Regions from separate parts of the Streptomyces sp. NPDC005281 genome, predicted to be linked through region 4. Evidence: riboswitches for the same ligand, from Rfam matches in the RefSeq annotation. Region 4 holds a riboswitch; each other region holds the start of a gene.
The links. Region 4 has a riboswitch for thiamine pyrophosphate ahead of thiO (glycine oxidase ThiO). Riboswitches for the same ligand answer to the same signal wherever they lie in the genome.
Positions count from the first base shown of each region.

Region 1: it holds a riboswitch for thiamine pyrophosphate, as region 4 does, so the genes downstream of both, ABZV42_RS24875 (thiamine ABC transporter substrate-binding protein) here and thiO (glycine oxidase ThiO) in region 4, are expected to answer to the same signal.
Region 2: it holds a riboswitch for thiamine pyrophosphate, as region 4 does, so the genes downstream of both, thiC (phosphomethylpyrimidine synthase ThiC) here and thiO (glycine oxidase ThiO) in region 4, are expected to answer to the same signal.
Region 3: it holds a riboswitch for thiamine pyrophosphate, as region 4 does, so the genes downstream of both, ABZV42_RS07650 (cytosine permease) here and thiO (glycine oxidase ThiO) in region 4, are expected to answer to the same signal.

Region 1 covers NZ_JBEXGX010000018.1:113,556-118,713, forward strand. The annotation lists gene ABZV42_RS24870 (iron ABC transporter permease) at 1-1,080, opposite strand, end outside; gene ABZV42_RS24875 (thiamine ABC transporter substrate-binding protein) at 1,287-2,384, opposite strand; TPP riboswitch at 2,461-2,566, opposite strand; gene rlmN (23S rRNA (adenine(2503)-C(2))-methyltransferase RlmN) at 2,606-3,712, opposite strand; gene ABZV42_RS24885 (HDIG domain-containing metalloprotein) at 4,028-4,957, shown strand; gene ABZV42_RS24890 (GYD domain-containing protein) at 5,084-5,158, opposite strand, start outside.
Region 2 covers NZ_JBEXGX010000003.1:235,295-240,452, reverse strand. The annotation lists gene ABZV42_RS06255 (LysR substrate-binding domain-containing protein) at 1-333, opposite strand, end outside; gene ABZV42_RS06250 (VOC family protein) at 520-915, shown strand; gene thiC (phosphomethylpyrimidine synthase ThiC) at 973-2,793, opposite strand; TPP riboswitch at 2,786-2,942, opposite strand; gene ABZV42_RS06240 (YibE/F family protein) at 3,014-4,513, shown strand; gene ABZV42_RS06235 (SsgA family sporulation/cell division regulator) at 4,596-5,033, opposite strand; gene ABZV42_RS06230 (helix-turn-helix domain-containing protein) at 5,134-5,158, opposite strand, start outside.
Region 3 covers NZ_JBEXGX010000004.1:111,576-116,733, forward strand. The annotation lists gene ABZV42_RS07640 (phospholipase) at 1-1,021, opposite strand, end outside; gene ABZV42_RS07645 (alpha/beta hydrolase) at 1,182-2,015, opposite strand; TPP riboswitch at 2,479-2,570, shown strand; gene ABZV42_RS07650 (cytosine permease) at 2,561-3,961, shown strand; gene thiD (bifunctional hydroxymethylpyrimidine kinase/phosphomethylpyrimidine kinase) at 4,033-4,842, shown strand; gene gndA (NADP-dependent phosphogluconate dehydrogenase) at 4,986-5,158, shown strand, end outside.
Region 4 covers NZ_JBEXGX010000031.1:70,423-75,580, reverse strand. The annotation lists gene ABZV42_RS33495 (thiazole synthase) at 85-879, opposite strand; gene thiS (sulfur carrier protein ThiS) at 883-1,083, opposite strand; gene thiO (glycine oxidase ThiO) at 1,080-2,246, opposite strand; TPP riboswitch at 2,244-2,355, opposite strand; gene ABZV42_RS33480 (hypothetical protein) at 2,408-2,785, shown strand; gene ABZV42_RS33475 (FAD-dependent oxidoreductase) at 2,818-4,056, shown strand; gene ABZV42_RS33470 (Rv2175c family DNA-binding protein) at 4,122-4,493, shown strand; gene thiE (thiamine phosphate synthase) at 4,585-5,158, shown strand, end outside.

The sequences.
Region 1 (5,158 bases), on a different contig from region 4:
CAGCCGGCCGGCGCGCCGGGTCAGGGCGGCCGCCGCCAGACCGCCGATCAGCACGGCGATGGCGGTGGCGGCGAGCGCGTACTCCAGCGAGTTGCCGACCGCCTCGATCGGGGCGACGAGGAAGACACCGCCGCTGTCGTCGGCCAGCGCCCGGTAGTAGCCGAATCCCGGGGCCCCGAAGGAGCGCTGGACGAGGACGGCGAGCGGCAGCACGAGGAACACCGCGATGCTCACGAGCACGCCCGCGAGGAACGCCCACTGCCAGGCACCGCGCGGCCGGCGCGCTGTCGTCCCCGGGGCCACCAGACGCAGGGCGGTCTCCCGTCGGCGTACGGTCGCCGCGTGGACGGCGAGGATCGCGCCGACCGCCACGAACTGGACGATCGTCAGCACCGCCGCCGTCGTGAGGTCGAAGATCTCGGAGGTCTGCCGGTAGATCTCGACCTCCAGGGTCGAGAAGGTGGGGCCGCCGAGGATCTGCACCACACCGAACGAGGTGAAGGTGAAGAGGAAGACCATGAGGGTGGCCGCGGCCACGGCCGGCCCGAGCGCCGGGAGGGTCACCCGGCGCCACGCGGCGAGGCGCGAGGCGCCGAGCATGCGCGCGGCCTCCTCCTGGCGCGGGTCGAGCTGCGACCAGAGGCCGCCGACGGTTCGTACGACGACCGCGTAGTTGAAGAAGACGTGCGCGAGCAGGATCGCCCACACCGTGGTGTCCAGGCGTACGCCCCACAGCTCGTCGAGCAGCCCTCCCCGGCCGACCAGGGCGAGGAAGGCGGTGCCGACGACCACGGTCGGCAGCACGAAGGGCACCGTCACCACGGCCCGCAGCACCTCTTTGCCCCGGAACTCGAAGCGCGCGAACACATACGCGCCGGGGAGCGCGATCAGCAGCGTGAGCGCCGTCGAGGCGAGCGCCTGCCAGGTGGTGAACCACAGCACGTGGCGGATGTCGGACCGGGTCGCGATGTCCCAGATCCGGCCGAGCTGCCAGCCCCCGTCGCCGTGGAGGCCGCGCGAGACGATCGCGGCGACGGGGTAGGCGAAGAACACCGCGAAGAACGCGACGGGCAGGACCATCAGCCCGAACCGCACCGCGCTCTCCCTGCGGGCCGTTCGCGCAACCGCACCGGGCCCCTCGGGACCACTGGAACCGTTGGGACCACCGGGACCGCCGGTGCGATGGGCCCGGCGGACCCGCTCGGCCGCGCCGGCTCCCCGGGCCGCCTCGGCGCCGCCGGCCGCCTCGGCCCCTTCAGCACCTCCAGGCCCTTCGGCCCCTTCGGTTACTTCAGTACGAGAGAGGTCCACGACTTGACCCACTGGTCTCGGTCGGCGGCGATCTTCGCGGGCGACAGGGTCTCGGGATCCTTGGCCTGCGGACCGAACCGCGCGAACTCCGTCGGCACCTGCGCGCCCTCACGGACCGGATAGACGAACATGTTGAGCGGCATGTCCTCCTGGAACTCCTTGGTGAGCAGGAAGTCGAGGAGCGCCTTGCCTCCCTCGGCGTTCTTGGCGTGGCTGAGCAGACCCGCGTACTCCACCTGCCGGAAGCAGGTGCCGGCCGCGACCCCGGTCGGGGCGGTGGCGGGTTTGGGGTCGGCGTAGATGACCTCGGCGGGAGGCGAGGAGGCGTACGAGACGACCAGCGGCCGGTCCGCCTTGGCCTTCTTGCCGCCGGCGGACCCGGAGAACTCGTCGTTGTACGCCTGCTCCCAGCCGTCCACGACCTTCACTCCGTTGGCCTTGAGCTTCGTCCAGTAGCCCTGCCAGCTCTTGTCGCCGTAGTGCGCGGCGGACCCGAGCAGGAAGCCGAGGCCGGGCGAGGAGGTGGCGGCGTTCTCGGTGACGAGGAGGTTCTTGTACGCGGGCTTGACCAGGTCGTCGAAGGACTGCGGCGGCGCCAGCTTGTGCTTACTGAAGTACGCCTTGTCGTAGTTGACGCAGATGTCGCCGGTGTCGATGGGGGTGACCCGGTGCTTGGCCTGGTCGACGCGGTATGCGGGCAGGACCTGGTCCGCACCCTTGGCCACGTACGGCTGGAACAGCCCGTTGTCGAGCGCGCGGGAGAGCAGGGTGTTGTCGACGCCGAAGAAGACGTCGCCCTGCGGGTTGTCCTTGGTCAGGATGGCCTTGTTCACGGCCTGCCCGGCGTCGCCGTCCTTGAGGACCCGGACCTTGTACCCGGACTGCTTCTCGAAGTCCTTGAGCACGTTCTTCGACACGAGCCACGAGTCGTGGCTCACGAGCGTGATCGTCTTCGAGTCACCCGAACCGGCGCTGCCGGACGAGCCGCACGCGGACAGCGCGGGCAGCGCGACGAGCCCGAGGCCGACGGCCAGGGTCGCGAACCGCTTACCGCTGGTGATGGTGGTGCTCACTGATTCCTCCTGGGTGACCAGGAAGAGACGCGGCCCTGCCCGGGACCTCTGACGGTTCCCGGGCAGGGCGCAACAGCTTGAGTTACGACCGAACTTCCTACCCAGAATGACCTGGGCAAGGTTCAGAGGGTCTGCGGGCTGTCCCGCACTCTCAGCGCTGTGGCGCTCCCCTGTCGGAATATGAAGATGTCGGACTATGAGACGGACTGACTTGGCTCAGACTACCGCTCGGTCGCGGCGAGCTGACCACACGCTCCGTCGATCTCCTGGCCCCGGGTGTCCCGGACGGTCACCGGGACGCCATGGGCCGCGATGGCCTCGACGAACGCCTTCTCGTCCTCGGGCCGCGAGGCGGTCCACTTCGAGCCCGGGGTCGGGTTCAGCGGGATGAGGTTGACGTGTACGGGCTTGCCCTTGAGCATCCGCCCGAGCCGGTCAGCACGCCACGCCTGGTCGTTGATGTCCCGGATCAGCGCGTACTCGATGGACAGGCGCCGCCCGGACTTGGCCGCGTACTCGAAACCGGCGTCCAGCACCTCGCGCACCTTCCACCGCGTGTTCACGGGGACGAGGGTGTCGCGCAGCTCGTCGTCCGGAGCGTGCAGGGAGATCGCGAGCCGGCACTTGAAGCCCTCGTCGGAGAACCGGTTGATGGCCGGGACCAGCCCGACCGTCGACACGGTGATACCGCGCTGCGAGAGCCCGAGGCCGTCCGGCTCGGGGTCGGTCAGGGCCCGGATCGCCCCGACCACACGCTTGTAGTTGGCGAGCGGCTCACCCATCCCCATGAAGACGATGTTGCTGAGCCGCGCGGGACCGCCGGGGATCTCGCCGTCGCGAAGCGCCCGCATGCCGTCGACGATCTGGTGCACGATCTCGCCGGTCGACAGGTTCCGGTCGAGACCGGCCTGTCCGGTGGCGCAGAACGGGCAGTTCATCCCGCAGCCCGCCTGCGAGCTGATGCACATGGTCACCCGGTCCGGGTAGCGCATCAGCACGGACTCGACGAGCGTGCCGTCGAAGAGCCGCCACAGGGTCTTGCGGGTGGTTTCCTGGTCGGTCGAAAGGTGCCGCACGACGGTCATCAGCTCGGGAAGCAGTGCTTCCTGGAGCTTGCCGCGCGAGGCGGCCGGGATGTCCGTCCACTCGGCGGGGTCGTGCGCGTACCGGGCGAAGTAGTGCTGCGACAGCTGCTTGGCACGAAACGGCTTCTCGCCGATCGCGGCAACCGCCTCTTTGCGCTCGGCGGGCGTGAGATCGGCAAGGTGCCGCGGCGGCTTCTGGGCTCCGCGCGGCGCGACAAAGGTGAGTTCTCCGGGCTTAGGCATGGCTGTACCAGTGTCGCAGATCAACTCAGGCGGCCCGGGCCGGAGCGGTCGCCAGTGGATACCGACGGTCAGCGTTGGTCGACCCCGGACGGCCGAGGGACGGCCCAGCACGGCTCTCGGCCGGAACCTCGCGCCAGCGCCAGTGCCGGTGCCAGGGCCGGTCCCGGTGCCAGGGCCGGTCCCGGTGCCGGTGGCAGCACCGGTGCGGGCGCGATCGCCTTCGTCTCCTCCTGATGGTCCCGGTCCCGGGGTGAGCGGTCGTGAGGGTCCCGGGGTGACCGTCGAAGCGTGTCCGTCTGGGTTACCGTGCGATCCATGTCTTCCGGATTGGACACGCCCCGAGGTGCGGCTGAGCTGGCCGAATCGCTGTTGCGCCCGCTCGGGAACCGCTGGTTGCACACGCAGGCCGTGGCCGCACGAGCAACCGAGGCCACAGCGGCAGTGTCCAGGGATGACCGGGAGCTGCTCGTCGCGGCCGCCTGGCTGCATGACATCGGCTACGCGCCGGAACTTCGAGACACAGGGTTCCACCCTCTCGACGGCGCACGCCACTTGGAAAGGCTGGCTGCTCCTCCGCGCCTCGTGCGGTTGGTCGCCCACCACTCCGGCGCGGTCCATGAGGCCGAACAGCGTGAGCTGACTGCTGAACTCGCGGTGTACGACCGGGAGGACTCGGCAGTCCTGGACGCACTGATCTTCGCCGACATGACCACCGGGCCTGCCGGGCAGTCCTTCGAGTTCGCTCGGCGCATCGACGAGATCTTGGAACGGTACGAGCCGGGCAGCGAGGTTCACACCGCGATCAGCAGGGCACGGCCGTATCTGAGTGCCGCTGTCGAGCGGACGCAACGACGTATCAGCACCTTCATGGCACTTCCGCCGAGCCGGCGAGCGGTCATTGACGGCAGTGGTTGGTGGCCGCCGACGCTCTTCGCCGCGGAACACCAGGACGTGGAGCTGATGGCTCGACTGCTTGACGCCGGAGCCGACCCGAACGACGGTGACGGCGCGACGCCTCTGACCCACGCGATCGACAGTGAAGGAGACGGGGCACTCCAGAGCGGCAAGCCGCTGACCGTTGCCACAACGGCGGTGCTCCTGGCTTACGGCGCGGATCCTGGACTGCCGGACGGGAGCGGAGAGACGCCTCTTCAGGTGGCGGAGCAGTACGACCATCTCCTCGCCATCCGACTGCTCCGCCGCCATCTCTCGGGCCACGTGGGCGGAAGCGGTCAAGCTGGTTGAGGCTCCTTCTGCTCCGCTACGGACATCGAGCGCCTCGGGCTTTCCCCGACTGTTCCTATGCCGCTTGCACGCCCGGCGCCCGGCCGTGCTCGAGGTAGACCCTGAACACCCTCGGCGTGGGCCTCTCTACGCGCCGGGCGGGCGGAAGGAGACCTGCCTGCGGGCGGCCTCGTCGATCTCGTCGAGAGTCAGGAGCGGCGT
Region 2 (5,158 bases), on a different contig from region 4:
GACGGCCCGGAGAAGTGCGGGCGCCGTCCACTCACCGAGGAAGGCGACCCGCAGCTCTCCCGTGACTCCCCGGCCGGCGTCGGCCGCTTTCCGCAGTGCCGCCTCCATCCCGGCGACCAAGGGGACCAGGTCGTCCGCCAGCTGCCGGCCGATCGGCGTGAGCCGGACGGAACGGCTGGTGCGTTCGAACAGCAGGCCGCCGACTCTGCGCTCCAGCGTCTTGATCACCTGGCTGACCCGCCCGGTCGTGATCCGCAACCGCACGGCGGTGCGGCCGAAGTGCAGTTCCTCGGCCAGCGTCAGAAAGGTCTCGGTCTCCAGTCGCTCCAGCATGAATCCCCCGGCGTTAAATCTGGCTCAACGGTCGTACAGCGATCCTGCCTTGATGGTGTCCGTCCCGCGGCGGATCGTAGAAGGCGTCGGCAGGGCCGTGGGAAAGAACGGGCACGGCCGTGCCGACGAGATCGGCCCCGCCCCGTTCAGCGCGTGGCTCCGCCACGCCGTCGACCTGGAGACGACATGACCACCGTGCGCGTGAAGGCCTTCGACCACCTGGTCCTCAACGTCCGGGACGTCGAAGGGTCCCTGGCCTTCTACAGCGGACTTCTCGGCCTGGAACCCGTACGCGTCGCCGAATGGCGGCGCGGCCGGGCCCCGTTCCCGTCGGTGAGGATCACCTCGGAGACCATCATCGACCTGGTCGCCCATGCCCCCGAGGGGTCCAACGTCGACCACATCTGTCTCACCGTGGAACCGCTGGACTGGGACCAGGTCATCGCGTCGGGAGCCTTCACCGTCCTCGAGGGACCCGTGGAACGCTTCGGCGCGCGGGGCACCGCCACCTCGGTCTACGTCCAGGACCCGGACGGCAACACCGTCGAACTGCGCTGGTACCCGCAGGACGTCACGCCGTGACCGGATCGAGGGCGGCGGTCCGGGTGTGCGCCCCGGACCGCACCCCCGTGGAGTGGCTCAGTCGGCCAGCGGCAGATACACGCGGTTGCCCGCCTCCGCGAACTCCCGGGACTTCTGGAGCATGCCTTCGGAGATCTCCTCGGCCGAGGCACCCTCGGCCACTGCACCGCCGAACCGCTCGTTGATGTTCTGGCTGATCTTCATCGAGCAGAACTTCGGTCCGCACATGGAGCAGAAGTGGGCCGTCTTGGCGGGTTCCGCCGGCAGCGTCTGGTCGTGGAACTCCCGCGCCGTGTCCGGGTCGAGAGCCAGGTTGAACTGGTCCTCCCACCGGAACTCGAAGCGGGCGTCGGAGAGCGCGTCATCCCAGTCCTGGGCACCTGGGTGCCCCTTGGCGAGGTCGGCTGCGTGGGCGGCGATCTTGTAGGTGATGACGCCGGTCTTGACGTCGTCACGATCGGGCAGGCCCAGGTGTTCCTTGGGCGTGACGTAGCAGAGCATGGCCGTGCCCCACCAGGCGATCATCGCGGCGCCGATGCCGGAAGTGATGTGGTCGTAGGCCGGCGCGACGTCCGTCGTCAGCGGGCCGAGGGTATAGAACGGAGCTTCATCACAGATCTCCTGCTGAAGGTCGATGTTCTCCTTGATCTTGTGCATCGGGACGTGGCCCGGGCCTTCGATCATCGTCTGAACCTGAAAACGCTTCGCGACCGTGTTGAGTTCCCCGAGCGTCCTCAACTCCGCGAATTGCGCGGCGTCGTTGGCGTCCGCGATGGAACCCGGCCGCAGCCCGTCGCCGAGCGAGTAGGTGACGTCGTACGCGGCGAGGATCTCGCAGAGCTCCTCGAAGTTCTCGTACAGGAACGACTCCTTGTGGTGCGCGAGGCACCAGGCAGCCATGATCGATCCTCCGCGCGAGACGATGCCGGTCTTTCGGTTCGCGGTGAGCGGCACGTACGCCAGGCGCACGCCCGCGTGGACCGTCATGTAGTCCACGCCCTGCTCGGCCTGCTCGACGACGGTGTCCTTGTAGATCTCCCAGGTCAGCTCCTCGGCACGGCCGTCGACCTTCTCCAATGCCTGGTAGAGCGGCACGGTGCCGATGGGTACGGGGGAGTTGCGCAGCACCCATTCACGTGTGGTGTGGATGTTGCGTCCGGTGGACAGGTCCATGACCGTGTCGGCGCCCCAGCGGGTCGCCCAGGTCATCTTCTCGACCTCCTCCTCGATGGAGGAAGTCACCGCGGAATTGCCGATGTTGGCGTTCACTTTCACCAGGAACCGCTTGCCGATGATCATCGGCTCGATCTCCGGATGGTTGACGTTCACGGGCAGTACCGCCCGGCCCGCGGCGATCTCCTCCCGTACGACCTCGGGGTCGACGTTCTCGCGGACCGCCACGAACTCCATCTCGGGTGTGATCTCACCGCGCCGCGCGTAGGCGAGCTGGGTGACCGCCTGTCCTGTGCGCCCCCGGCGGGGCTGGCGCGGCCGGCCAGGGAAGACCGCGTCGAGATTGCGCAGTCCTCCGCGTGGGGACGTGTGCTTGATCCCGTCGTCCTCGGGACGAACGGGGCGGCCCGCGTACTCCTGGGTGTCGCCGCGGGCGATGATCCAGCTCTCACGCAGCGGCGCCAGCCCCCTGCGTACATCGGTGTCGATGGTCGGATCGGTGTACGGGCCGGAGGTGTCATACAACGTCACGGACTGCCCGTTGGTGAGGTGCACCTGACGAACCGGCACCTGCAGATCGGGACGCGTGCCTCCCACGTACCCCTTGTGCCAGCCGATGGACTGCCTCTCCTGGCCGTTCGGGGACGGCGGGGAAACCCCGTCCGTCCGGTTGGAGGCAGGCGTGCGTACATCCTTGTCGGTCATGAGACCTACTCCCTACGCCGGCATTACCCGGTAACAGGTTCAGCGGTCGACGCAGCGGCTTCCGATCGCCGATGTTTCATGTGAAACATCGCGAAGACGGACGTCAGCGCCCTCTCAGCCCGGTGCTCCGAGCTCCCGCGTGTGCAAAGGTGCCTCCACGCTAGCGTCATGTTTGGCGCGGTGACCAGAGGGCCCTTGACGTTGTTGCGATGATCGGGCGGTGACAACGACCCGGCAGCACCCGTTCCAGCCGTCCGAGCCACCGCGCCGTCCCGGCTCCGACGGCGGCCGTGGGCACGGCCCCGGCGACGGACACGGGCATGAGCACGGGCAGGGGCCGGACAGTGATCATCACGGTTCGGACGATGACCACGGGCCGGGTCCCCGCCGTGGGCACGACGAGCCCCCGAGCGCCGGGCACGGGCACTCCCACAGTCACGGTCCGGCCGCGCCGGTCTCCAAGCATCTGCGCAAGGTCATCGCCGCGGTGCTGATCCCTTTCGCGGTCGCGGTCGCGGTGGGACTCGTGGTGCTGTGGCCCGGCGGCGCGCCGGCTCACGAGCGCACCGGTGTCGGCTTCGACCGGCAGACCCAGCAGGCGACGGTCACGAAGATCGACCAGGTGGACTGCAAGTCCGTGAACGCCTCCTCGGGGACCCCGGGGGGCGCCACCTCCGCCACCGGGGATTCCTCCGCCCAGCGCAGGTCGGCCGGGGAATGCAAGAAGGCGACGGTCCGGATCGACACCGGAAAGGACAAGGGCCGCACGTTCACCGAGATCGTTCAGCCGGATCAGTCACGGCAGTTGCACCAGAGCGAGAAGGTCGTCGTCGCGTACGAGCCCTCCGCCCCCAAGGACCTCCAGTACTCGGTCACGGACGCGAACCGGAAGCTGCCTCTGACGCTGCTCGCTCTGATCTTCGCGGTGGTCGTCGTGGTGATCGGACGGATGCGCGGGGTCATGGCGCTGGTCGCCCTGGCCATCAGCTTCATGATCCTGAACTTCTTCATCCTGCCCGCGATACTGCAGGGCTCGAACCCGCTGCTCGTGGCCGTCGTCGGGTCCAGCGCGATCATGCTGATCGCGCTCTACATGTGTCACGGTCTGTCGGCCAGGACGTCCGTGGCGGTGGTCGGCACCCTGCTCTCCCTGGTGCTGATCGGCCTCCTCGGCTCGGTCTTCATCGACTGGGCCGTGCTGACCGGCAACACCGACGACAGCACCGGTCTGATCCACGGTCTGTACCCGTCCATCGACATGAGCGGCCTGCTGCTGGCCGGTGTCATCATCGGTTCGCTCGGCGTCCTCGACGACGTGACGGTGACGCAGACGTCCGCGGTCTGGGAACTGCACGAGGCGAACCCCACGATGGGCCGGCGCGGCCTGTACCGCGCGGGCATCCGTATCGGCCGCGACCACATCGCGTCGGTCGTCAACACGCTCGTCCTGGCCTACGCGGGCGCCGCGCTCCCGCTGCTGCTGCTCTTCTCGATCGCGCAGAGCAGCGTGGGCACCGTCGCCAACAGCGAGCTGGTCGCCGAGGAGATCGTGCGCACGCTGGTCGGATCGATCGGTCTGGTCGCCGCCGTGCCGGTGACGACCGCGCTGGCAGCCCTGGTGGTCGCCGCGGACCGGGAAGGCGGCGCGTCCGTCCCCGCCCAGCCCGCGGCCGCCCTGACACCGGCACGGAGCGGGAAGGGGCGCCGCCGCAAGCACTGACCGGCTCCCGAAAGCGCTGAAACCATCCTGCGCCCACGCGCCTTGCGAGGAAGCGTTACTCCGCGCCAAGGCGACCTGGACCTCAGCCCGCGCTCTGCTCCTCGGTGAGGATGCGGTCGAGCACCGCGTCGAGGGACGTGTCGAAGCCCTCGAGGGAGCGCTCCTGCCCGAGCGGCACGAGCCTGTCCGTCCGGTCGAGAAACGCGACCAGCGGCGCCGTCCCGGACCGGAACAGCGCGTGATCGCCACCGACCTGAAGCCGGATCAGCACCTCCCCGAGCGCCTCCGGGTCGGCCGGCGCGATGTGCACGTCGCCGTCACCACAGGGCCTGCCGACGCCGTCGATCAGCAACTCCCGCCCGAACACCCAGGTCACGGGCGCATCGCCGGGCAAGTGGAAGGTCAACCGCACGGCGTACGGATCACAGCTCTCGTATCGCAGCTCGACAGGAATGCGGAAGCACAGCTCCTCGGACACGAGGAAGCTCATCATGACCTCTGCCTGCACCGACTCGCGCATCGCCTACCCCGTCGTTTGCCGTCGACTGGCCAGGATTCGACCCACCTGACACTGCTGAAATATTGCTCAACGTGCATGCCGTATTACAAGGAGTGAGTTTTCAGATACTGATAGAGATGGCGAGT
Region 3 (5,158 bases), on a different contig from region 4:
AGCTGTCCCGGGTCAGTCCGGCGGACTCGTCGGACTGACGGCTGTGGTCGGTGAAGATGAGCAGGCGCTGCCCGGCGGCGGTCAGGTCGGCGAGCTTCGGCCAGCCGTGCTCGCGCACGCCCGTCCGATCCGGTCGGTAGAGCACGTCGGACAGGCCGTTCACCCTGGCGAGTTCGGCGCGCAGGACGCCCGGATCGACGTAGTCCTCCAGAAATACGGTGACGAACTGGTCGGGGTGCTGCTTGAGGAAGTCGACCATGCGCTGGAGGTCGACCCAGAGCGCCACCGGCTTGCTGACGAGGGTGCAGCTGTCGTGGCAGAGGATCGCCCCGTCGGGCGTCTGGTGCAGGTCGAGCATGAAACCTCTTACACCGTCGGCGAGTTGCTGGTTGATGCCGCGGTTCTGATTGGGGAAGAAGTTGACGAAGGGCGGGGCGAATCCACCGTCCACGCCGTTCGCGTAGGCGTTGTGCGCGGTGAGGAACGTGACCTGATCCAGGGTGCGTTGGTCCTGGGACGGCATCGGCCGGGTCTGGGGCGCGACCGGGGTGAGGTACCAGGAGGCGAGGGCTCCCGCCGACCCGATCGCCAGCTGGGCCGGGTAGTTGGAACCCGAGGACTTGTCGGTGACCGTCAAATACCGTTCCGTGCCGGGGACTTTGAGCGTGTACTGGTCGGCGCCGCCCGGCGTCACCTCCCACGCGGCGTCGGCGCTCGTACAGGCGACAGACCTGGCCTGGTCGCCCGAGCGGCCCAGACAACTGCCCGCGGTGTCGGCGCTCTCGAGCACGAACGAGGAGCCGTTCTGGCGGAGGGTCCACTGCTGGTGGTCCTCGTTGCCCTTGGGGTTGTGCTGGACGACCGCGCCCGAGCTGTCGGCGGCGTTCAGTCCCGTGATGGCGCTCTGGACGTAATAGGCGCCCGCGGCGGGGACTTCGGCGGCGCCGGCGGGCGCGGGGAGGGCGAATACGGATCCCAGTACGGCGGTGGCGGCGAGCAGGGAGCGTCGGCTCGGTCTCATGGCACGTGATCCCTTCCTGTGGGGAGCATGAGCATGCCATGCAGACCGACGCCGGGGGGCGACGGCGGGCATCAGGGGTACGGATCGCGTCAACCGCGACGGCCGCCCGGTTCACGTCCAACGCGGCCCGGGCGCACCACCGTTCACCCGCCGGGTGAGGTCAGGCGCCGCCGCGGCGGGTGCCGGGGTGCTCGATCCGCGTGACGAACGCGGTGATGTCGGCGACCACGCGTTCGGGCTGTTCCCAGTGGACGGAGTGGCCGGTCTCCGGGTAGGCGAGGAAGTCGGCGCCGTGGACGGCGTCCAGAATGGTCTGCTGGTCCTCGCGGGGCAGGAACTCGTCCTGCTCGCCCCAGATGACGAGGGTGGGCACCAGGATGCCGCCGAGGGTCGCGGGCAGATCGGCGTCGAGGAGACCGCGGGCGGTGTCCTTCCAGACGTGCGCGGGAAGCTTGAGGTTCTCCTCGACCATGGTCTCGGTGAACCCCCGCGCGATCGGGCGGGCCATGGTGTCGGCCAGGAAATCCTCGACGAACGCGCGCGGCACGGGATCGGGGAGGTCGTCCATGGCGCTCACCAGCCCGGTGACCGCCGGTTTGTCCGCGAGGGTGCCGGGGACACCGATCAGCACCAGACCCGCGATGCGGTCGGGGTGGCTCCCGGCGACGATGCGGGCCGGTACGCCTCCGCTGGACGCCCCGACCAGGATCGCCCGGGGGATGTCGACGGCGTTCAGGAAGGCCACCAGGTCGGCGGCGAAGTCGTCGGGAGTGTAGCCCTCGGGGGGCCGGTCGGCATCGCCGTGCCCGCGCTGTGTGGGCGCGTAGCCGTGCAGGGATGCCGGAAGCCGCCGCAGGAGGGGCTCGAAGGACCACCAGGAGTCGGCCAGGCCGTGCACGAAGACGACCGGCGTACCACTGGGGTAGCCGGCCTCGGCATACGGGAGGGTGAGCCCTTCCCGCACCTTCGCGGACTTCAGGGAGATCACGGTCACGGCACCCTGCCTCCTTCCGCCCGGCCACCGGGGTCCGGGAACCCCGGGGCGGAGCGCGAGCGGCGATCACCTCCGACAGTACCGAGGGGCGGCACGCGCCGCGCTGCGAACAGGCCCGACCGGGCCTCCCGGATGACGGGGAGAACGCGGTCGGGTGCTGGTCCGGGTGAGTGACCGGTGGGGGTGACGGGGAGCGGAGGGCTCCGCCACCCTCACCGGCGGCTGGCGGCTCCGCCCGGGTGCGGTGACCGGAGGCTCCACTCGGGTCCGGGGAAACCAGCAGGCTCCACTCGGGTCCGGGGACCGGCAGGCTCCACTCGGGTCCGGGGACCGGCAGGCTCCGCTCGGGTGCCGCCTGAGCGGTTCGCTGCGCGGTGCCCACGTCGTGCACAGGAGCTGAGCACGGGTTCTGCCGGCGGGACCCACTCCCGCTCACTCCCCGGGAACGGTTAGGGTGTCCGTCGTACCGGACACGGGGTGCCTGCGAGGGCTGAGATCACACCCGTCGAACCTGAACCAGTTCGTACTGGCGGAGGGATGTCTCCATGCCATTGACGCATGTTTCCGGCGGGCTGCCCGCCGACGGCCGGCCCGCCGTCTTCGACGGGCGGATGCCCGCCGCACCCGGCGACCTCCGGGTGGAGGGGCACGGCATCGAGCCGGTCCCCGAGAGCAATCGGTACGGCGGGGCCGGGCGCCTGTTCACCGTGTGGTTCGCCCCGAACCTGACGATGACGGGCGTGTTCACCGGCACCATCGGCATCGCGCTCGGCCTGGACTTCACCACGGCTCTCGCGGCGATGGTCCTCGGAACCGTGCTCGGCGCGCTGCCCACCGCCTACCTCAGCACCTGGGGCGGGCTCACCGGCACCGGCCAACTCCCGCTCGCGCGGCTCGCGTTCGGCCGGGCCGTGGTGCTGCCCGGGGTGCTCCAGTGGCTGTCGTCGGTCGCCTGGGACGCGCTGATCGGCCTGTTCGGCGGGGATGCGCTGGCACGGTTGTGCGGCTGGCCGTTCTGGCTGGGTGTGCTGGTCATGATGCTGGCCCAGGGCGCTCTGGGTGTCCTCGGCTACGAAGCCATCCACCGTTTGCAGATCGTCATGACGTTCGTGCTCGCCGTGGCGTTCGCGTTGATCGCCTGGCGGATGCTCGACGGGGTCCACCCCGCGACGACCGGGTCCGCGACCGGCGCCGACGGAGCGGGCGCGTTCGCGCTCACCAGCACCATCGCGCTGAGCCTCTCGCTGTCCTGGGCACCGTACGCGGGTGACTTCAGCCGTTACCTGCCTCGTACGACGTCCCGCCCGCGCATGTTCTGGTGCACCCTGCTCGGGCTCGTCACGTCCTTCGTCGCCGTGCAGGTCCTCGGTCTGTGGGGCGCGTCGGTACTGACCGACCAGACGGCGGCGGGCGTGGACTCGTTGCTGGGCGGCGGTGCGGCGGGCGCCTTCGGGCTGCTGGCCGTGGCACTGGCCGCGGTGTGCAGCAACGCGATGAACGACTACAGCGGTTCACTGGCCCTCCAGACTCTGGGGGTACGGATACCGCGCCCGTTGGCGGCTGCCCTCGCCGCCGCGCTCGGCTTCCCGCTGGTGCTGTGGATGCACGCGGCCGACACGACGGCGCGATTCCAGAACGTGCTGTTGTTCGTGGGGTATTGGATCCCCGGGTTCGTCGCGATCGTCGTCGTCGACTGGATCGCCCGGGGGCGGGAGCGCGGCGGCGCCCCGGTCGACATCACCGCCGAGGCGACCCGGCCGCACTCCGGACGGACCTCGCTCGTGGCCTTCGTCGCGGCGTTCGGCGCGGCCGTGCCGTTCATGGACACCGGTCTGTACGTGGGTCCGGTGGCCGACGCGCTGCACGGCGCCGACCTCTCCTACTACGTGGCGTTCCTCGTCGCCCTCGCCCTCTACGCCCCGCCGCGGCTGCGCCGCCGCGCCTGAGGGCCGCCGCCCGTCGCTCCGCCGGCCCCGGGCCTTCACGCCCGTGGCCGTACCCGAGAGGAACACCTCGAATGACCACGCCACCGCCTCGCGTCCTGACGATCGCCGGCTCCGATTCAGGCGGAGGCGCGGGAATCCAGGCCGACTTGAAGACCATGCTCGCGCTGGGCGCCCACGGGATGAGCGTGCTCACCGCGGTGACCGCGCAGAACTCCGTGGGCGTGCAGGGTGCTTGGGAGCTGTCGGAGGAGGCGGTTCGGGCCCAGTACCGCAGTGTGGTCGACGACATCGGCGTCCAGGCCGTGAAGACGGGGATGCTCTCGTCGCCCGAACTGGTCACCACCGTCGCCGAGTTGCTGTCCGACGTGGGCGCGCCGGTCGTCGTGGACCCGGTGAGCGTGTCCAAGCACGGGGACCGGCTGCTGGCCGACGACGCGCTGGACGCCGTACGGACCCGGCTGCTGCCGCGGGCGACGGTGGCCACCCCGAATCTCGACGAGGTCGCCCAGCTCACCGGGGTGAAGGTGGACGACGAGGCGGGCATGCGCCGGGCCGCCGGGCTCCTGCTCTCCTTCGGCCCGCGCTGGGTGCTGGTGAAGGGGGGCCATCTGCCGGGCCAGGCCGTCGATCTGCTCACCGACGGAACGGCCGAGCACTGGCTGCGCGCGCCGCGCCACGACAACAGGCACACGCACGGAACGGGGTGCACGCTCGCCTCGGCCATCGCGGTGGGGCTGGCCGAGGGACTCGCGGTGCCGGAGGCCGTACAGCGCGCCAAGGTGTACGTGACCGCCGCGATCGAGGCCGGTTTCGCACTCGGCGCGGGCATCGGCCCGGTGGACCACGGATGGCAGCTGCCGAACCGCCGGACGGGCACCTGACGACCCGTCCGCTCTCCGGCACACCTCCTGCCCCGGAGGCTGAACACCTCGGCCCCTCCCGTGCGTACTGATCGGCACAGCGACAGTCGTCTGCTCGCCCGTCAGGTACGCGGACAGGCAGATCCGGATCCAAGGAGCACACCATGAAGGCGTCCGCGCAGATCGGCGTCACAGGGCTCGCGGTGATGGGCCGCAATCTGGCCCGCAACTTCGCCCGGAACGGCTACACCGTCGCCGTCCACAATCGCACCCCCGCACGCACCAAGGCACTGGTCGAGGAGTTCGGGCACGAGGGAGCGTTCGTCGCCGCCGAGTC
Region 4 (5,158 bases):
CGTACAGATGTCCGATCAGATCCTGTCTGTCGCCGCAAGACCACAACACGACAACCTGCTGCGACTCCCCGGGCGGACCGGCGATCAGAACGCCGGGCGCTCCGGGTCCAGCGCCGCCATGCCCTCCGTTGGGGAGGACGCCGCCGCGAAGTGCCGCCGGGGGATGCGTCCCGCCCTCCGCGCCAGCCGCCCCGCCTCCACCGCGTGCCGCATGGCCTCCGCCATCAGCACGGGCTCCTGCGCCCGTGTCACCGCCGAGGCGAGCATCACCCCCGCACATCCCAGCTCCATGGCGAGCGCGGCGTCCGACGCCGTACCGGCCCCCGCGTCCAGGATCACCGGCACGCCCGCGTGCCCGACGATCAGCTCGAAGTTGTGCGGGTTGCGGATCCCGAGCCCGGACCCGATGGGCGAGCCGAGCGGCATGATCGCCGCACAGCCGACGTCCTCCAGCTTCCGCGCCAGGACCGGGTCGTCGTTCGTGTACGGCAGCACGGTGAAGCCGTCGTCGACCAGCGTCTCCGCCGCGTCCAGCAGCTCGATCGGATCGGGCAGCAGGGTGCGCTCGTCGGCGATGACCTCCAGCTTGACCAGATCGGTGCCCAGCGCCTCACGCGCCAGCCGCGCGGTCAGCACGGCCTCGCCCGCGGTGTAGCAGCCGGCCGTGTTCGGCAGGACACGGATGTCCAGCCGGCCGAGCACCGACAGGACCGAGCCGTGCACGGACGCGTCCACGCGCCGCATCGCGACCGTCGTCAGCTCCGTGCCGGACGCCACCAGGGAGCGCTCCAGCACGTCGAGGCTGGGCGCGCCGCCCGTCCCCATGATCAGCCGGGACGTGTAGGCCGTACCGCCGAGGACGAAGGGGTCGTCTGCCATGGGTCAGCCTCCTTGGACGGCGGTGAGGACTTCGACGCGGTCGTCCTCGGCGAGCGCGGTGGACGACCACTGCGTTCGAGGGACGACGGTCTCGTTCAGTGCGGCGGCCACCCCGGACGACGCCGGGGTGAGGGTCGCGACGAGCGCGTCCAGAGCGGTTCCTGCGGCGATCCGCCGCCGCTCCCCGTTGACGACGATGTTCATACGGGCAGCTCCGTGCGGGCCGTGGCGCCGAAGCGCAGGGGGGTGAAGGGGCGGGCTTCGGCGGGGAGTTCGCCGGTGGTCAGGACATGGGCCATCACATCGCCGGTCACGGGCGTCAGGAGGACACCGTTGCGGAAGTGCCCGGTGGCCAGCAGCAGACCGTCCAGCGCGCTCGGGCCGAGCATCGGAGCGTTGTCGGGCGAGCCGGGGCGCAGACCCGCGCGGGTCTCGACGAGCGGCAGCTCGGTGATCCCGGGGACCAGTTCGTGGGCGTCGCGCAGCAGTTCGTAGACGCCGCCCGCCGTCACGGTGGTGTCCCAGCCCAGCTCCTCGCTCGTCGCGCCCACCACGAGCTCGCCGTTCTCGCGCGGCACCAGGTAGACGTGGCTGCCGCGCACCACGGCCCGCACGGTGCGGCTCAGGAACGGCGCGTACCGCCGCGGCACGGTCAGCCGCAGCACCTGCCCCTTGACCGGGCGCACCGGCGGCACGGCGTCCTGCGGGACACCCGCCAGACGCCCGCTGAGGCTGCCCCCGGCGAGCACCACCCGGCCCGCGGTGAGTTCGGTGCCGTCCGTGGTGACGACTCCGGCGGCCCGGTCCCGTACGACCGTCAGGCGCTCCGCCCAGGTCCTGTGCAGTGCCACCCCGGCCCGCTCGCACGCCGTGACCAGGGCTCCCGCGAGGCGCCGCGGGTCGATCTGGTGGTCGCCGTCCACCCGCAGACCCCCGCGCACACCGGGCGCGAGCATCGGCTCAAGGCGGCGGCACTCGCGGCCGCTCAGCCACTCCGACTCCAGCCCCGAACGGACCTGGAGCGCGTGCAGTTCCCGCAGATGGGCGCGGTCGTCGGCGTCCAGCGCGACGGCCAGCGTGCCCGACCGGCGGTAGCCGAGATCCTCGCCGGTCGCCTCGGTGAGCTCGGCGGCGAAGTCCGGATAGCGGCGCGCCGAGGCGAGGTTGAGGCCCAGCAGGGTCTCCTCGCCGAAGTGCAGCTCGGTGACGGCGGCCAGCATCCCGGCCGCGACCCGGGCGGCCCCGCCGCCCGGCTCGGGGTCCACGAGCGCGGTGGTGAACCCGCGTTGCGCGGCCCGCCAGGCCGTCACCAGACCGATGATCCCGCCCCCGACGACGAGGACGTCCGACGAACGTGCAGACGGCATGGGCGTCCAGCCCCTCCCTTCGCCGGCATGACCCGGATCAGGTTCGTACGGTCGGAGGCCGCCAGCCTCCCTCTCAGCCCGGTGCGTCCGGGCTCCCGCGAGTGCTTTACGTTGGCCACCCTAGCCCGCCCCCGTCCGTCTCGGTAAGGGAGCCTCCGCCCGTGGCACGACCCCTCGACGGCCTCGTCCTCGCGCCCGTCGCCGACCAGGCCGCCGGCCAGGTCGGCACCCTCACCCGGTTCACGTACCACGAGGAGGACGGCGTGGTCTGGGCCGAGTACGCGGGCGGCGACATCGTCCGCGGACACCTCGTGGGCACCCGCGAGGGCGACCGCCTCGACTTCCGGTACGTGCAGCTCAAACGCGACGGGACCACCGCGTCGGGCCACTGCGTGTCCCTCGTCCTCGAACTGCCCGACGGCCGTGTCCGGCTGGAGGAGACCTGGACGTGGGAGTCCCGGCGGGGTTCCGGGACGAGCGTGGTGGAAGAGGTGCGCGGGACCCGCCGTGTGGAACAGGTCACCGAGCACGTCAGCTGACTGACGAATCGTCACGTGTCTATGGTGATCAGGTGAGCGATCAGACGCAGGCACAGTCCCCGTCGCGCAGGCCCACGGCACGGCGGGTCGTCGTGGTGGGCGCGGGCATGGCCGGGGTGCAGACCGCGGTCGCCCTGCGCGAACAGGGTTTCACCGGCACCGTCACGCTGATCGGCGCGGAGCCGCATCAGCCCTACGACCGGCCACCGCTGTCCAAGGCCGTCCTGCTGGGCAAGGCCGAGGGCTCCGCCTTCGACGTCGACTTCGAGGCCCTGGACATCGACCTCAGGCTGGGCAGCGAGGCCCTCGCCGTGCGGCCGGGCGACCATGAACTGGACACGGCCGGGGGACCGGTCCCGTACGACGTCCTGGTCGTCGCCACCGGCGCCGAGCCGATCCGGCTCCCCGGCGCCGAAGGCGTGCCCGGAGTGCATCTGCTGCGCACCCTGGACGACGCCGACCGGCTGCGACCCGTTCTCGCCCGGCAGCACGACATCGTGGTGGTCGGAGCCGGCTGGATCGGCGCCGAGTTCGCCACCGCGGCGCGCGAGGCGGGCTGCGCGGTCACCGTCGTCGAGGCCGCCGACCGGCCGCTCGCCGGAGTGCTGCCGGCCGAGGTGGCCGCCCCGATGGCCGCCTGGTACGCGGACAGCGGGGCCTCGCTGCGCACCAACGCGCGCGTGGAGCGTGTCGAGCCGGGCGCGGTGGTCCTGGACGACGGCTCCCGGGTGCCCGCGGGCGCCGTCGTGGTCGGGATCGGGGCGCGGCCCGCGACCGCCTGGATCGCCGGCTCCGGCATCGAACTCGGCGCCGACCGCGAGATCGTTGCCGACGACCACCTGCGCACCTCCCTGCCGGACGTCTACGCGGTCGGCGACTGCGCCTCCTTCCCGTCCGGGCGCTACGAGCGGCGCCTTCTCGTCCACCACTGGGACAACGCCCTCCAGGGTCCGCGCACGGTCGCCCTGAACATCGTCGGGGAGACCCCGGCCGCCTACGACCCCGTGCCGTACTTCTGGTCCGAGCAGTTCGGCCGTTTCGTGCAGTACGTCGGCCACCACGGGCCCGCCGACACCCTGGTGTGGCGCGGCGACCCCGCGGGCGTCTCCTGGTCGGTGTGCTGGCTCCGCGGGGAACGGCTCGTCGCCCTGCTGGCGGTGGGCCGCCCGAGGGATCTCGCCCAGGGCCGCCGGCTGATCGAGGCGGGTGTCGCCATGGACCCGGAGCTGCTCGTGGACCCGTCGAGGCCGCTGAAGGCCGCCACTGCCTGATCCCTCACCCCGCGGTCGGACGCCCTCGGCTTCCGACTGTCGGCCCGGGATGGCACGCTTGTCCCGTGACCGAGATTGACGCAAAGATCGATGCTCTCGTCCCCGCCTGGCTCACCCTCCCCGACATCGCCGAACAGTTCGGTGTCGAGGTGACACGCGTCCGGCAGCTGCTCAAGGAGGGCCAGCTGATCGCCGTACGCCGTGGTGAGAACCGCGCGCTGCATGTCCCCGCCGACTTCATCGACGTGGCCGAGCAGAAGGTCGTCAAGGGCCTGGCAGGCACCCTGACGCTCCTGAGGGACGACGGCTTCTCCGACGAAGAGGCCCTCGAGTGGCTCTTCACCCCCGACCCGACCCTGCCCGGCACCCCCGCGCAGGCGCTGAGCGAGAATCGCGGCACGGAGGTGAAGCGCCGCGCCCAGGCGCTCGCCGTCTGACCTTTTTCGAGACCGTCCGGCACGGGGAGCACGGCGGCGGGACCATCCCGGCCGCCGCGCTCCCCGCGCACCGACAACGGGGGACCCACGCATGCCCGAGAACGCCGCCACGACCGCGCGGGACCGCCTCGCCGACGCCCGTGTCTATCTGTGCACGGACGCCCGCAGACGCCAGGGCGACCTCGCCGAGTTCCTCGACGCGGTCCTGGCGGGCGGTGTCGACATCGTGCAGCTGCGCGACAAGGGCATGGAGGCGGGGGAGGAGCTGGAGCACCTCCAGGTCTTCGCGGACGCCTGTGCCCGGCACGGCAAGCTCCTCGCGGTCAACGACCGCGCGGACGTGGCCCACGCCGCCCGCGCCGGAGTCCTGCACCTGGGCCAGGGGGACCTTCCGGTTCCCGCGGCCCGCGCGATCCTCGGCGACGAGGTGGTCATCGGCCGTTCCACGCACGCCGCGTCCGAGGCCGAGGCCGCCGCCGTCCAGGAGGGCGTGGACTACTTCTGCACCGGCCCCTGCTGGCCCACCCCCACCAAGCCCGGCCGCCACGCACCCGGCCTCGGCCTGGTCCGCAGCACGGCGGCCCTCGGCACCGACCGTCCCTGGTTCGCGATCGGCGGCATCGACCTCGGCCGGCTGGACGAGGTGCTCGAAGCGGGCGCCCGCC